Regions from separate parts of the Alkalihalophilus lindianensis genome, predicted to be linked through region 2. Evidence: predicted binding sites of a transcription regulator. Region 2 holds the regulator's gene; the other holds the start of a gene.
What was found. Region 2 encodes NrdR, which represses ribonucleotide reductase genes. Its sites were predicted from a motif close to AACACNATATATNGTGTT; they were not measured.

Region 1: the regulator NrdR is predicted to act here: its motif matches at 3,775-3,792, upstream of RYX56_RS12235 (vitamin B12-dependent ribonucleotide reductase).

The regions. Positions count from the first base shown of each region.
Region 1 covers NZ_JAWJBA010000003.1:414,542-421,803, forward strand. Annotated here, with positions in the region: gene gcvPB (aminomethyl-transferring glycine dehydrogenase subunit GcvPB) at 1-1,192, shown strand, start outside; gene RYX56_RS12220 (rhodanese-like domain-containing protein) at 1,228-1,605, opposite strand; gene RYX56_RS12225 (lipoate--protein ligase family protein) at 1,803-2,636, shown strand; gene dat (D-amino-acid transaminase) at 2,682-3,515, opposite strand; gene RYX56_RS12235 (vitamin B12-dependent ribonucleotide reductase) at 3,944-6,502, shown strand; gene splB (spore photoproduct lyase) at 6,610-7,262, shown strand, end outside.
Region 2 covers NZ_JAWJBA010000003.1:82,810-90,071, reverse strand. Annotated here, with positions in the region: gene mqnC (cyclic dehypoxanthinyl futalosine synthase) at 157-1,269, opposite strand; gene dnaI (primosomal protein DnaI) at 1,374-2,309, opposite strand; gene RYX56_RS10540 (replication initiation and membrane attachment family protein) at 2,310-3,761, opposite strand; gene nrdR (transcriptional regulator NrdR) at 3,835-4,290, opposite strand; gene RYX56_RS10530 (DUF1499 domain-containing protein) at 4,408-4,809, opposite strand; gene speD (adenosylmethionine decarboxylase) at 4,958-5,341, opposite strand; gene RYX56_RS10520 (glyceraldehyde-3-phosphate dehydrogenase) at 5,662-6,687, opposite strand; gene coaE (dephospho-CoA kinase) at 6,975-7,262, opposite strand, start outside.

The sequences.
Region 1 (7,262 bases), 330 kb from region 2:
AAATGTAGCACGGTATGAGGGACTTGCATATGTTCACCCTTATCAACCAGAAGAACAAGTTCAAGGCTCACTTGAATTGCTATATGATTTACAAACATCCCTTGCAGCTATCACAGGTATGGACGAGGTTACGTTACAACCAGCAGCAGGAGCGCATGGGGAATGGACTGGACTTATGATGATTCGTGCTTTCCATGAAGCAAATGGAGATACACAACGCACGAAGGTGATTGTGCCTGACTCTGCTCATGGAACAAACCCTGCATCAGCTACGGTTGCTGGATTTGACTCCATTACTGTACGTACGAATGAAGAAGGCCTTGTTGATTTAGATCACTTGAGAGAAGTCGTAGGTCCTGATACAGCGGCCCTAATGTTAACAAACCCTAACACGTTAGGTTTATTTGAGTCCAATATTGAAGAGATGGCCTCTATTATTCATGAAGCTGGAGGAAAGCTTTATTATGATGGAGCAAATTCAAATGCGATCTTAGGTATTGCAAGACCGGGGGATATGGGATTTGATGTTGTTCATTTAAATCTCCATAAAACATTTACAGGGCCACATGGTGGTGGTGGTCCAGGATCTGGGCCAGTCGGAGTGAAGAAAGACTTAATTCCATTTTTACCTAAACCAGTACTTATTAAGGCAGACGAAGGTTTCCGCTTTGATTATGATCGTCCACAATCTATTGGAAGGGTAAAGCCTTATTACGGAAACTATGGAATTAATGTACGTGCTTATACGTATATTCGAACAATGGGACCTAAAGGGTTACGTCAAGTTTCAGAGTATGCTGTATTAAATGCAAACTATATGATGCGTCGTTTAGAGCCGCATTTTGATTTACCTTATACACAGCACTGTAAACATGAATTCGTTATTTCTGGACGTAGACAGAAGAAATTAGGGGTTCGTACACTAGATATGGCAAAACGGTTACTCGATTTCGGTTATCATCCGCCAACGATCTACTTCCCATTAAATGTTGAGGAATGTATGATGATTGAACCAACAGAAACAGAATCAAAGGAAACGCTAGACGAATTTATTGATGCTATGATTCAAATTGCTAAAGAAGCAGAGGAGACACCTGAAGTTGTTCAAGAAGCACCGCATCATACGGTCATTAGCCGTTTAGATGAAACAACAGCAGCAAGAAAACCCATTTTGCGTTACCAAAAAGCGTAAAGAAAGAGGCTGAGATATCTCAGCCTCTTTTTATCTTATTTCTTTTTGATTTTCCCCGTCCACTTCTTGAAGCCACCTTGTAGATGGTAGATTTCTTGTACACCGCGCTTTTTCTTTAAAAACTGAGCAGCTTGTCTACTTCTAGCTCCTGATTGGCAGTATAGGTAAACAGGTTGGTCGACACGTACTTCATTCATACGTTGGCGCATTTGGGACATTGGAATATTACGGGAGCCAAGAATATGACCGCCCTCGTATTCACGTGGTTCACGAACATCGATTAGCTGCGCTTTGCGATATCCTTTAATAAAATCCTCTTGCGTTAGTGTTGTTAAGTATTTTGGCGTATAGAAACGTTTAAATACTGCAAAAATAACAAGCGCTAGTAGTATGAGCCATAAGTAAATCATCATAAATCTCCGTACACTCCTTCTGCATAGACAATCATTCTAGTTAAATTATAATCATCTCATGCTCATTTAGCAATTGCATTATAACAATCTCTCTAAAATGGACACAGTTTAAACAGTCAATCCACTTGGTTCTTTTCTATGGTTTTGTTACACTTAGTTGGAACTTTGACGAATGAATATAGAAAGAAGCGATGGATATGAACGAAACATGGCGTTTTATTGATTCAGGTAATTGTTCACCTGCTTATAATATGGCTTTAGATGAAGCATTACTTGAATGGCATAGTAAAGGGAAGATTCCCCCAACGATTAGGTTTTATGGATGGGACCCGGCAACATTATCAATTGGCTATTTTCAAAAAGTAGAAAAAGAAGTAAATATGGAAGCAGTTAAGCAATATGGATTAGGGTTTGTCAGAAGACCGACCGGTGGAAGAGGGGTCTTGCATGATCAAGAACTTACATATAGTGTAGTCGTTTCAGAAAAACATCCTGCGATGCCTGCAACTGTAACTGAGGCGTATAGAGTGATTTCTGAAGGGATACTTGAAGGTTTCAAAAAAGTAGGACTTGATGCTTACTTTGCAGTTCCTCGTACGGATGAAGAAAAAAATGCACTTAAGAACCCACGTTCAGCGGTGTGCTTTGATGCCCCGTCTTGGTATGAGCTTGTAGTAGAAGGACGTAAAGTCGCTGGAAGTGCCCAAACAAGACAAAAAGGTGTTATTTTACAGCATGGTTCAATCATTTTAGATATTGATGAGGACAAGTTGTTTGATCTGTTTAATTATCCAAGTGATCGGGTTAGAGAGAGAATGCAGAGGAACTTCAAAAATAAAGCAGTAGCGATTAACGCTTTAAGAGAAACACCTTTAACGATGGACGAAGCGAAACAAGCATTTCATTATGGTTTTGAAAAAGGGTTAAACATTACTTTAGAGCCCTATACTTTAACAGCAGAAGAAGATGCTGAAGTATGGGAAATTGCAAAAACTAGATATGAGCAAGATAGTTGGAATTACCGTAAATAACAGGAAAAGGCCCTGGAGAAAATCCAGCGCCTTTTTTAATGGTCGTTATGAAATAAGGTTATTAAATGCTTCTTGTAATTTCTTTGTCAGTGGCCCTACATGTATGGATGCATCGACGTCACCTTTTATGGAGCGAACGGGCGTAATTTCCATTGTGGTGCTTGTAATGAAGGCTTCATCCGCTATAGCCAAAACATCTATTGGAAAAGCTTCCTCTACAACGTTTAATCCAGCTTGTTTCGCAAGCTTAATGACCACTTGTCTTGTAATCCCGTTTAAGATTAGGTTTGTTGCAGGATGGGTATAAAGTGTTTCATCTTTGATAAGGAATAAGTTTGATGAGGAACCTTCAGTGACCGTTCCATCACGGTGCATAATCGCTTCATGACAGTCTTGGTCAGCGGCCTCTCTTTTCGCCATAATATTTCCTAGTAGGTTAATGGTCTTAATATCACAACGAAGCCAGCGAACGTCCTTTGTAAGCCACAAGTCAATTCCATTTTGCATAACTTCGTGTTTGCGATCAAGTGATGCAACATATCCAGTGAGGACGGGAGAAATTTCCCGAGAGTAGAGGTGATTTCGGTCTTGGACACCTCTAGTGACTTGAAGGTAAACAATACCTGTCTTTAATTGGTTTTTTGAAATTAATTGGTTAATCAGACTAATTAATGTTTCACGGCTGATAGCGAGATCCATATCTAGCTTTTTTGCACTTTCATAAAAACGATCGAGGTGTTCTTCTAAGGCAAAGGGTGTTCCGTTGTATGTACGTACCACTTCATAAATCCCGTCACCAAAGTGGTAACCTCGATCATTAAAATCAATACTAGCTTCATCACGTTGTAAAATATCATGTTGTTTCAGCACATAATCCATAGGTTAAACCTCCAGCTAATGTTTTTCATTTCATCTAAACATTGTCTTCATAATCTGAACATCATAAAAAAAATTTGTCAATCTTTTTTTATGTTTTTGTCGAATCAAGCTAGATGAAGACTTTGACTTGATTGGTTTTTTGGCAACAAAGAAATTGGTTCAAATTAACGGGGAAATCGAATTGAATATCTGTTAAACTCATATATGCTTGCTTTTTTTGGCTGTTTCAAGTTTGACAAATTAAATTAAAAACGAATCTAACACAATATATAGTGTTTATTTTCAAAAAAGGAGTACTATATATTGAATACGGGTAAAGAGTTGTGGTAGACTTACCCAAGAATATAATTCTTAGAGATGGACATGCATCAAAAGCTATTCCATTTGCAGACATTTGAAAAGGATTGAATATAAAGGAGGAGTCATGAATGGCGATGACGATGACAAACGTGATGCGTGTCAATGTTGATGCACTAAATGAAGACATTGCACAATTCTCACAAGTTCATCCAATAACAGAAGACATGCATATTACAAAAAAAGGTGTGTCTAGACTTGTGATGCTTGACCGTTATACATTTAAAGATACAGAAAAGAAGACATTAAAAGAAGGAGACTTCGTTGTTTTAACGGTTAAAGCAGATCCTAAATTTCCTGCAAGAGGCTATGGCTTTGTTGTGGAACTAGATTGTGAACAAAATCAAGCGAAAGTATTAGTGGATGAAGAGTTTAGAGGAGTATTAGAGGGAGAAGAAGCGGAAAGTGGGTTAGTGACGCGTTCACTAGACACAATTGAAAAGCCCCTTGAATTGTTCTATGAGCAAATCGCTAAACGGAATGCAACTGGGCTTGCTTCAGTAGAAGAAACCGCTGAGAGAAGACAACAATCATATGAACAATTCTATCAGGAACTTGTTCATATGAATTTCATACCTGCAGGACGTGTTCTCTATGGTGCAGGGGCAGAGACAGATGTAACATACTTTAACTGTTATGTAATGCCATTTGTAAAAGATTCTCGTGAAGGGATCTCAGAGCACCGTAAACAAGTGATGGAGATTATGAGTCGCGGTGGTGGTGTCGGAACGAACGGTTCTACCTTGCGTCCAAGAAACACGCTTGCACGCGGAGTAAACGGGAAATCTTCTGGTTCTGTTTCGTGGCTTGATGATATTGCAAAACTGACTCATCTAGTAGAACAAGGTGGGTCAAGACGTGGAGCGCAAATGATTATGCTCTCAGATTGGCATCCAGATATTTTAGAGTTTATTATTTCTAAAATGCAAAACCCACGTATTTTACGTTTCTTATTAGAGCAAACAAGCGATGAGCAAATCCGTCGTTTAGTTAAGGATAAATTAAGTTTTACACCACTTACTACCATTGAAGAGTCCATGTATCAAGGAATCGTCAATTTCAAGACAATAGAAGGTAATGGTGGATTCGACCCTAAAGTGATCCAAGAAGCAGAGGAAAAGCTAATCACAGGGGGCACATATCAGGTTAACAACCCAGAATTTTTAACGGGTGCGAACATTTCAATCACCTTAACAAAAGAATTTATGGAAGCTGTTGAAAATGATGAAGAATACGCTCTTCGTTTCCCAGATGTAGAAAACTATTCAGCAGAAGACATGAAAACATACAATGAAACTTGGCATGAAATTGGAGATGTGCGCGAATGGAAGAACATGGGATATGGCGTTCGTACGTATCGTCTTATCCGTGCCAAAGAACTTTGGAATCTCATTAATATTTGTGCAACGTATAGTGCCGAGCCAGGAATTTTCTTCATCGATAATGCTAATGACATGACGAATGCCAAAGCATACGGTCAAAAAGTAGTAGCAACGAATCCGTGTGGAGAACAACCGCTTGCTCCATTTTCAGTTTGTAATTTAGCTGCGATTAACTTAGCTGAGATGGCGGATAAGGAAACCAAAACAGTGAACTTTGATAAATTAAAGCGTACTGTGGAGGTAGGCGTACGTATGCAAGATAATGTTATTGATGCTACACCTTATTTCCTTGAAGAGAACACAAAGCAAGCTAAAGGTGAGCGTCGTGTCGGGCTTGGTGTCATGGGGCTTCATGACTTATTAATCTATGCAGAAACAGTATATGGCTCAGAGGAAGGCAATAAGCTTGTTGACCAAGTATTTGAGGCCATTGCCGCTACTGCTTATCGAACAAGTATTGAGTTAGCAAAGGAAAAAGGAAGTTTTCCATTTCTAGTTGGAAAAACAGATGAAGAAACAAGTAAGTTAAGAGAAGCATTTATTAATACGGGTTATATGAAGAAAATGCCTGAAGATATTCGTCAAGGCGTGCTTGATTATGGTATCCGTAATTCTCATTTACTTACTGTTGCTCCAACAGGAAGTACAGGAACGATGGTCGGTGTTTCAACAGGACTTGAACCGTACTTCTCCTTCTCTTACTTCCGTAGTGGCCGTCTTGGAAAGTTCATTGAAGTGAAAGCTGGAATTGTAGAAGAATATTTACAAAGAAATCCAGAAGCAAGCGCTGATCAGCTACCAGAGTGGTTTATTTCAACGATGGAACTTAATCCAGAGGCGCACGCAGACGTTCAGTGTATTATTCAACGTTGGGTAGATAGTTCTTTATCCAAAACCGTTAATGCACCCAAAGGGTATACAGTAGAACAAGTTCAAGGTGTATATGAGCGTCTATACCGTGGTGGAGCTAAAGGGGGCACGGTGTATGTAGATGGTAGCCGTGATGCCCAAGTACTTTCATTAAAAGCTGAAGACAATAGTTTTGATCAAGTTAAGACAACAGAGCAGGTTCCAGAAAAAAGTAAAGTGGTCCTTATTGATACCATTTCTGAAATCAGATCAACCAATGTAACAATTGGATCGGAAGTTGGGAATACTTGCCCAGTTTGCCGAAAAGGTCAAGTAGAAGATCTTGGTGGATGTAATACATGTACAAGTTGTGGTGCACAACTTAAATGCGGATTGTAATTTTATATAAAAAAAGATGGGCATGTTGCTCATCTTTTTTTTGTCCTAAATAATGTCATCATGTTCTCTTGTCTTTTGTACATTCTAAAAAAAAAGGAGGAGAGATAATGAAACCATTCTCACCACAACTTGTTTATTTTGAACCAGGAGCACTAAATTACCCTTTAGGTAAAACATTGAAAGAAAAATTTGAAAAGATGGATGTTGAAATTAGAGAGACGACTTCCCACAATCAAGTAAGAAATATTCCAGGAGAAAACGATCTACAGAAGTATCGTAATGCTAAATCAACATTGGTTGTTGGTGTTAGAAAGACTTTAAAGTTCGATACATCCAAGCCTTCAGCTGAATACGCGATTCCACTAGCTACAGGCTGTATGGGACATTGTCATTATTGTTATTTGCAAACAACACTTGGAGATAAACCATATATAAGAACGTATGTGAATTTAGATGAAATTTTCGATGCAGCTGATAAGTACATAGAAGAGCGAGGAACTGAAATTACTCGGTTTGAGGCAGCTTGTACATCAGATATCGTTGGAATTGACCATTTAACACACTCGTTAAAGAAGACGATTGAACATATAGGACGAACGGATAATGGACGCTTACGTTTTGTGACAAAATACAACCATGTCGATCACTTGCTTGATGCAAAGCATAATGGGAATACTCGTTTTCGATTTAGTGTGAATTCTGATCATGTTATTAAAAGCTTTGAACCCGGGACCTCTTCTTTTTTAGAACGAATTGAAGC
Region 2 (7,262 bases):
GAAAACTCATCTATGATTACACACTCATGAAGTCATTTAGACAGGCTTTACTCCATCCTATGCTGTTGTGTCAAAAAAATGATTAATTTTTCACATACCATCTTTCAAGGGGAACAAAAAAGCTCTTCTCCTAAATATAAGGAAAAGAGCTTATGATTAATTTTGCATGGTAAAATCTTTTTCAGCCGCCGTTTCACCCTCAAACATACGTACAATGTCATATTTGGTGTTTCGTTGTGCTGGAACTTTACCAGCTTCACGAATTAAACGAAGGATTTCATTCGTATTAACCTTATGTGTCGTACCAGCTGCTGATACCACATTTTCTTCAATCATTGTGCTACCAAAATCATTACAACCGTATTCAAGCGACTGCTTTCCAACCTCTGGTCCCATAGTAACCCATGAAGATTGGAAATTTGCAATATTATCAAGGAAGATTCTAGAGATCGCAACATTCTTCAAATAATCACGCGCACCTAGTTTTTCTGTTTTCCACATGCCTGTATTCTCCGGTTGGAATGTCCAAGAAATGAATGCTTTAAAGCACTCCGTCTCATCTTGAGCATCACGTACACGTTGAAGATGAAGCGCACGCTCTTCATTTGATTCTCCAAACCCAATAACCATTGTGGCAGAACCATGCATGCCGACACGTTTAGAAGCTTTCATCGCTTCCATCCACTGCTCCCATGTAATCTTCAAGCGACTGACACGAAGACGAGTCTCTTCTGTAAGAATCTCAGCTCCACCACCAGGCATGCTATCTAGGCCTGCAGCATGTAACTCGCGTAGAACTTCTTCTACAGTCATATTAGAAACGTCTGCAATCTTCCAAATTTCCGCTGGTGAGAAAGAGTGCATCCAAATATCAGGAAAACGTTCTTTAATACCCCGAAGCAAGTCTGTATAATAATCTAATTTCAAGTCCGGATTAGTACCACCTTGCATCAAGATCTCCGTTCCACCAACATCAATCGTTTCTTGAATCTTCTGGAAGATACGTTCATCTTCTAAAACATAGCCTTCATCGTGACCTGGCTTACGATAAAACGCACAAAAACGGCAGTACGTATCACAGAAATTTGTATAGTTAACGTTTCTTCCAATTACAAAAGTTGTAACAGGTTCCGGGTGCCACTTCTTCATTATCTTATTGGCTACCTCACCCATTTTTTCTACTTCATCACTTTCATATAAAGCAATCGCATCTTCCATTGAGATGCGCTCCCCATTTACCGCACGTTCAAGAATTGCATCGATGCTCATGATCATGACCCTCACAATCTATCAATTTAAGATACCTTCATCCTATCACAGATAGAACCCTTAAGAAAGCAAGGGCGATTCTTGTACCAAAAATTTCAAATTTATTATTTAGACTCCCGTCGATTATGACCTTTAACCGTCACAAAAGTCGTTTGGTGTTTAATACGTTCCATAATGCGCTTTGCTTTCAGCTCCTCTATTCCACCTCGATCGGAATAAGACAAATGTTCCTCTAGCTCATCATAGTCATAATTCGAGGTGAAAAGAGTTGGTAACTTCTCCAGCATACGATATTGCAAGATCACTCCAAGTACATCATCGCGAACCCAACTCGATGTTGTTTCAGCTCCAATATCATCTAAAATCAATACTTTGGCACGTTTTATCCGATCGAGTTTACCTTGAAAGGTCCCATCACCTATCGATTGTTTCATCTCACGAAAGAAATCAGGCGTATACACCGTATAGGATTCAACCCCGCGCTCATAAAGCTCATTAGCAATTGCACCCATTAAATACGTTTTCCCGACGCCAAATTTGCCGTAGAAATACAAGCCCTCACCGTTTTCACCTGGCTCTGCTTTTAAAGCAAACTCAAGAGCAGCAGCCCCCGCTTCTTCTCGCTCTCCATCCATATCAATGTCTTCAAACCGAGCTTTAAGAATATCTTTTGGGATGTAGAGTGACTTCATTAATTGTTGTTGCTCTTTATGCTGCTTTTCTTGAACTTTTAAGGCACAAGGGAGATAGCGAAGCTCTAGGTGTCCACGTTCAATCTGAAGGGTCGGCTGATAACCTTTCATCATGTTCGGACATGCTTTTAATCCAGGGCAATTCGCACAATGGGTTCGCTCCTTCTTAAATTCATACAATTTCACCATACCACGGTCAACCATTTCAGTAGTAAGCGAATATTTTTCCATTCTCAAAAATTCTTGAATAAAAGGGTCTTTAAAAAGTTCTTTCTTTTGGTTCTCTAGCCGTTCTTGTAATCCTGCACTTTTAGTCCACTGTTTTAACGTGGATTGTATTGGCTTCATCTAGTTCTCTCCTTTCTCCCTTTTGCGTTTTTTAAGCTCCTCCATCATCTTGTCAAAACGTTCTTTGGCATCAGTGGTTTCAGGAGATGATTCAGGCGTTTTCTTTTCTTGGTCCTTATTCTTCTCTTTTTCTTTTTCTTCTACTAACCATTTTGGTAAACGATCGCGCCTTGTGTTCTTTCTCGGTCCTTGCGTACGCTTAGAAGAGGCATTTGATTGGCTTCTTTCCTTTGCAAAGACTTTCTTTTCTTGTTCTTCTCTTGCAAGAACCATTGCATCGGCTACTTTACTAATTTTTTTCCTAGCCCAGTGAGCAGCAATTTTATCAATTAAAGCTTTTTGAAGCTTCATATCGTGCTGAAAAAGAACATAATCGATTAAGACATTCGCTACACCTGGTAATAGCTGATAATCCATTAGTAAGGATTCAACAATTTTCGCATCTGCAGGGGCAACATAAGCTCCATCTGAACGAATTTCGAGTAAGGTTAGAGGAGGAGTTGTTTCATAAAATTTAATAATCTTTTCTTCTTCTGTTTTCGGCTCAACAGATGTCATCGTTTGATGCTGAATCGGGTGAACCTTTAACCCAAGCCCTGGTGGCTCCGAACTATGTTCAATTTTGTACCACTCTTGCGCTTTCTTTCGTAATAAATCTATATCAACTTCATCATCATGAAGGACAGCTTGCCCGACAATCCGACTCATCTCTAGAGGTTCTATTCGGTAGACAAAAGCAAGCCTGATGATCGCTTGATTAACCTCTTTAGTAAGTAATTGTTCTGGGACAATAAAGCTTGATAAATCTTTTTTCATTAGTTCAAAATCAAAATTCCCTTCAATAAATGTTAACGAATCCCCATCCTGCCCTAGTAATTCCGAAGCCTCATTAAGCTTCATTGCATCTGATGTTTCTGATTGTAGATTAGACACGATTTCAGAATGATGGAGAGAATGAAATATTTCATCAAATGAGTGTGTTAATTCGGTATACTCCCCTTTGTCTACCTTGTCTTCTGTGAACCGTTCGCGCAATTGTCGATATTTCTGTTTTCCTAGACGATTAAATAAATAGACACTTAATACATCATTTTCGAAAAACTGTTTTGGGGACATTGGTTGTTGCAATTCATATAAATAAGAGGACCCTTCCTCCTTACTATTCTTATAAGTCTTTAAAAGTCCGATGGCTTCTAGCTTTTTTCGTTCTTCAAAAATCGTTTGGAGGGGGATATTCATCATCAGCATCAACTGTCGGTGCGTCTGACTCTCACTCCAATATTGATCACGTTCTAATTGTGACCACAAAGTCATGTACAAGCTATGGGCTAGGGCTCCAACTAAAGGCTGGTACAATAACGTAATCACTTTTTGATCCAAATCTGTTAAGTAGCTGGAGACACGTACTGTGAACGAGTCAACCGGCAACAGTTCCTTCCAATGCCAACTCATTGAATGTCCCTCCTCTCCTCAGGTCATGAGTAAAAAAGAGCTCATAGCGTATTCACACTACAGCTCTTTAACCTTATCCTTTATTCATTAATTCCGTTAGTTCTTTGATAAATACATTAATATCCTTAAACTGGCGATAGACCGACGCAAAGCGAACATAAGCGACATCATCTATTAAGGCTAGTCGCTCCATCACAAGCTCTCCGACATCTTCGCTATTTACTTCATTCTTACCTTTCCCTCTCAACTCGCGCTCAACTTCATTCACAATCTGCTCTAGCGTTTCAAGTGGAACTGGTCGTTTTTCACATGCTCGAATAAGCCCACGTAGTATTTTATCACGACTAAACTCTTGGCGTGTTCCATCTTTCTTTACAACAATGAGAGGTACTTCTTCTACCATTTCAAATGTCGTAAAACGATTACTGCATGATTCACACTCTCGTCGTCTACGAATTGAGCGGCCCTCATGGCTAGGTCTTGAATCAAGTACTCTCGTTCCATTATATTGACAAGCTGGACACCGCATGTAATCATCTCCACTTTTCTGTATCTTCTGTTAGACACAGCTTCCGTTCTTTTCTCTATCATATAAAAAAAGACGATATCTGACAAGCTTGGCAGGGTATCTTTCCCCTACTTAAAATTAGAGTAACTCTTCTCCAATCCCCGAACCAACAAAGGGTAGCTCTTGGTCCAACCTATCATACAGAGCAAGAACAATTTTTTTGCTTTTACCAAAATCAGATGGAAGGCTCGTACCAGTTGAACAAGAAAAATCAACCGCTGTTCGAAACGGCTTGACCGTTACGATCGTTGCAATCAATAAAGATTCTCCACCATTTTTAGGTTGAGCAATCATTTCTCCACGTTCTTCTTCGATCCGCTTAACTTGCCAACCCGATGATTGAACGACACTTTCAACGGCCTGTATTGCTTTGTCTTTAGACGTTTTGTAATATCTCGTTTTCAATTGATCAACAGAGTGTTTTTCTGTTGTTTCAGTCCGATTATTTACTAACTTGCCAAAAAGTTCTCTTAATGCCATTTTTCTTCACCTGACTTTTCTTTTCTTTATCATATCACACCCAAGAGCATTTTTAGGAGAAGAAAAAGAGCATACAAAAAAGAGAGGTGAAAACAAACCTCTCTTTTAAAATGGAAAGCTAGAGGGGATTACCCTCTTTCTCCCTATGTTAGAACGCATTAACTTTTGATTTTTCTGCTTTAACTGGTCCCATTCCTCTTGGCACTTCAATTACTTCACTTGAGCTAGCACCAAGCGCTTCAGCAATGTAATTAGATGCCACATTCGGATCAATACGATCTCCACATGTATATACATCAATACTTGCATAACCATGTTCTGGAAAGCTGTGAATCGTTAAATGAGACTCGGAAATGATGACTACGCCACTAACACCATGTGGTGCAAACTTGTGAAATGCAACTTCTCGTACTTCTGCACCTGATTTAAGCGCAGCATCTACAAATGTTTGTTCAATAAAACTCATATTATTCAACTTCTCAGTATTACAGCCCCAAAGTTCTGCAATAACGTGACGACCCATAGTGTCCATAAGTTGAATCCCCCTTCACAAAAAATTCATGCCTTCTCAAGCATGTAGGAACGTTCAATTACACGGGGGAAAGTTAGTCCAAAGAGGTCCTAACCCTTTCTGCAAGTAAACGAATCCTGGTTTGCTTTAATTGAAGTTCACGAAAATCAGTATACTTGTTTTATAATTTTAATGCAACCAATCCTTGTCATTTTTTTAAAAGAAATTTTTACTACTTTTTTATCAAATTTGACAAAGGTTGATCCAACAGTATATACGTGATTTCCATAGCACTCTTCTCTTGTTAGGGTATCCAAGTCAGCGGTAGCTATGAGTGAGAATTAACCAACATGAGATGGAGTAGTCATTTTTTTAGCAACAAGGTTCATTAAATCAACAACTCTACAAGAATAGCCCCACTCGTTATCATACCAAGCAAGAACCTTCACCTGACGTTCGCTCATTACCATCGTCGATAACCCATCAATAACAGAAGATTGCTCTTCTCCATTATAATCAATTGATACAAGTGGTTTTTCTGAGAATCCTAAAATCCCTTTCAGCGACCCTTCTGCAGCCATTTTCAAGGCAGTATTCACTTCTTCATGAGTAACATCCTTTTTAACTTGAACAACTAAGTCAACTAAGGAGACATTTGGTGTTGGTACACGTAAGGCCATTCCATTTAACTTTCCTTCAAGCTGAGGAAGTACTTTTGCAATAGCTTTTGCAGCCCCTGTTGAAGTCGGGATAATCGATTGACCACACGCACGAGCTCGACGAAGATCTTTATGTGGATTATCAATATTTTTTTGGTCATTTGTATAAGCATGAACAGTTGTCATTAAACCGCTTTCAATTCCGAACGTTTCATCTAATACTTTTGCGACTGGCGCTAAGCAATTTGTTGTACAAGATGCATTCGAAATAATGTGATGTTTAGAGGCATCATAATCCCCATCATTTACACCCATTACGATTGTGATATCTTCTTCTTTAGCCGGAGCGGTAATCAATACTTTCTTAGCACCAGCTTCAATGTGATAACCCGCAGTTTCTTGTGTCTTAAATTTACCAGTTGCTTCAATAACAATATCTACTCCAAGTTCTGCCCAAGGTAGCTCACGAGGGTCACGTGAATGAAGTAACTGCACAACTTTCCCATCAACTACAATCGTATCGTCTTTCGCTTCAACAGGAAGAGTGTATGTTCCGTGAATACTATCATATTTGATTAAGTGAGCAAGTGTTTCTGCAGGATAGCTCGCATTGATTGCAACAACCTCCACTTCATCCTCTAGCATTGCTTTGCGAAATACCATACGGCCAATACGACCAAATCCATTGATGGCAACTTTAACCTTCATTTGAATTCCCCTCTCCAAATATATGTTATACTCAATATTGTTTTTATGTTAATTAGTATATCATATATACCACAAGAGGACGATTACTTTTTTGAAAATCTGAAAAAATTGGATGAATGACTAATTAGAAAGGTGGAGATTGCTCGTTAAGGGAGGAGGACGGTGGAGGTTTGACAATAAGAAGCGCTTTTTGCTTCGTTTGACAAAGTGAAGCGACCAATGACCTGAGCCAATGAAGCCAGACAAGAAAGGCGGAGGTGAGTGGTATGGTACATTAAAAAACCCCTCTATAAATTAGAAGGGTTTGCTTTCCACTGATTAAGGATCATTTTCACTTGTGATGCCGTTTCTTCTAATGAGCCACTATTATTAATAACGGCATCAGCACGCTCGCGTTTATCTTTTAAAGGAAATTGTGAAGAGATTCTAGCCAGTGCATCCTCTTTACCAGCTTGATCTCTATTTATCAACCGCTCTAATTGTGTTTGTTCATCTACATAAACAAGCATCACCTTATCCACTAAGTGGAACAAATCACTTTCAAATAAAAGTGGTATATCAAAAATGACTGTTTG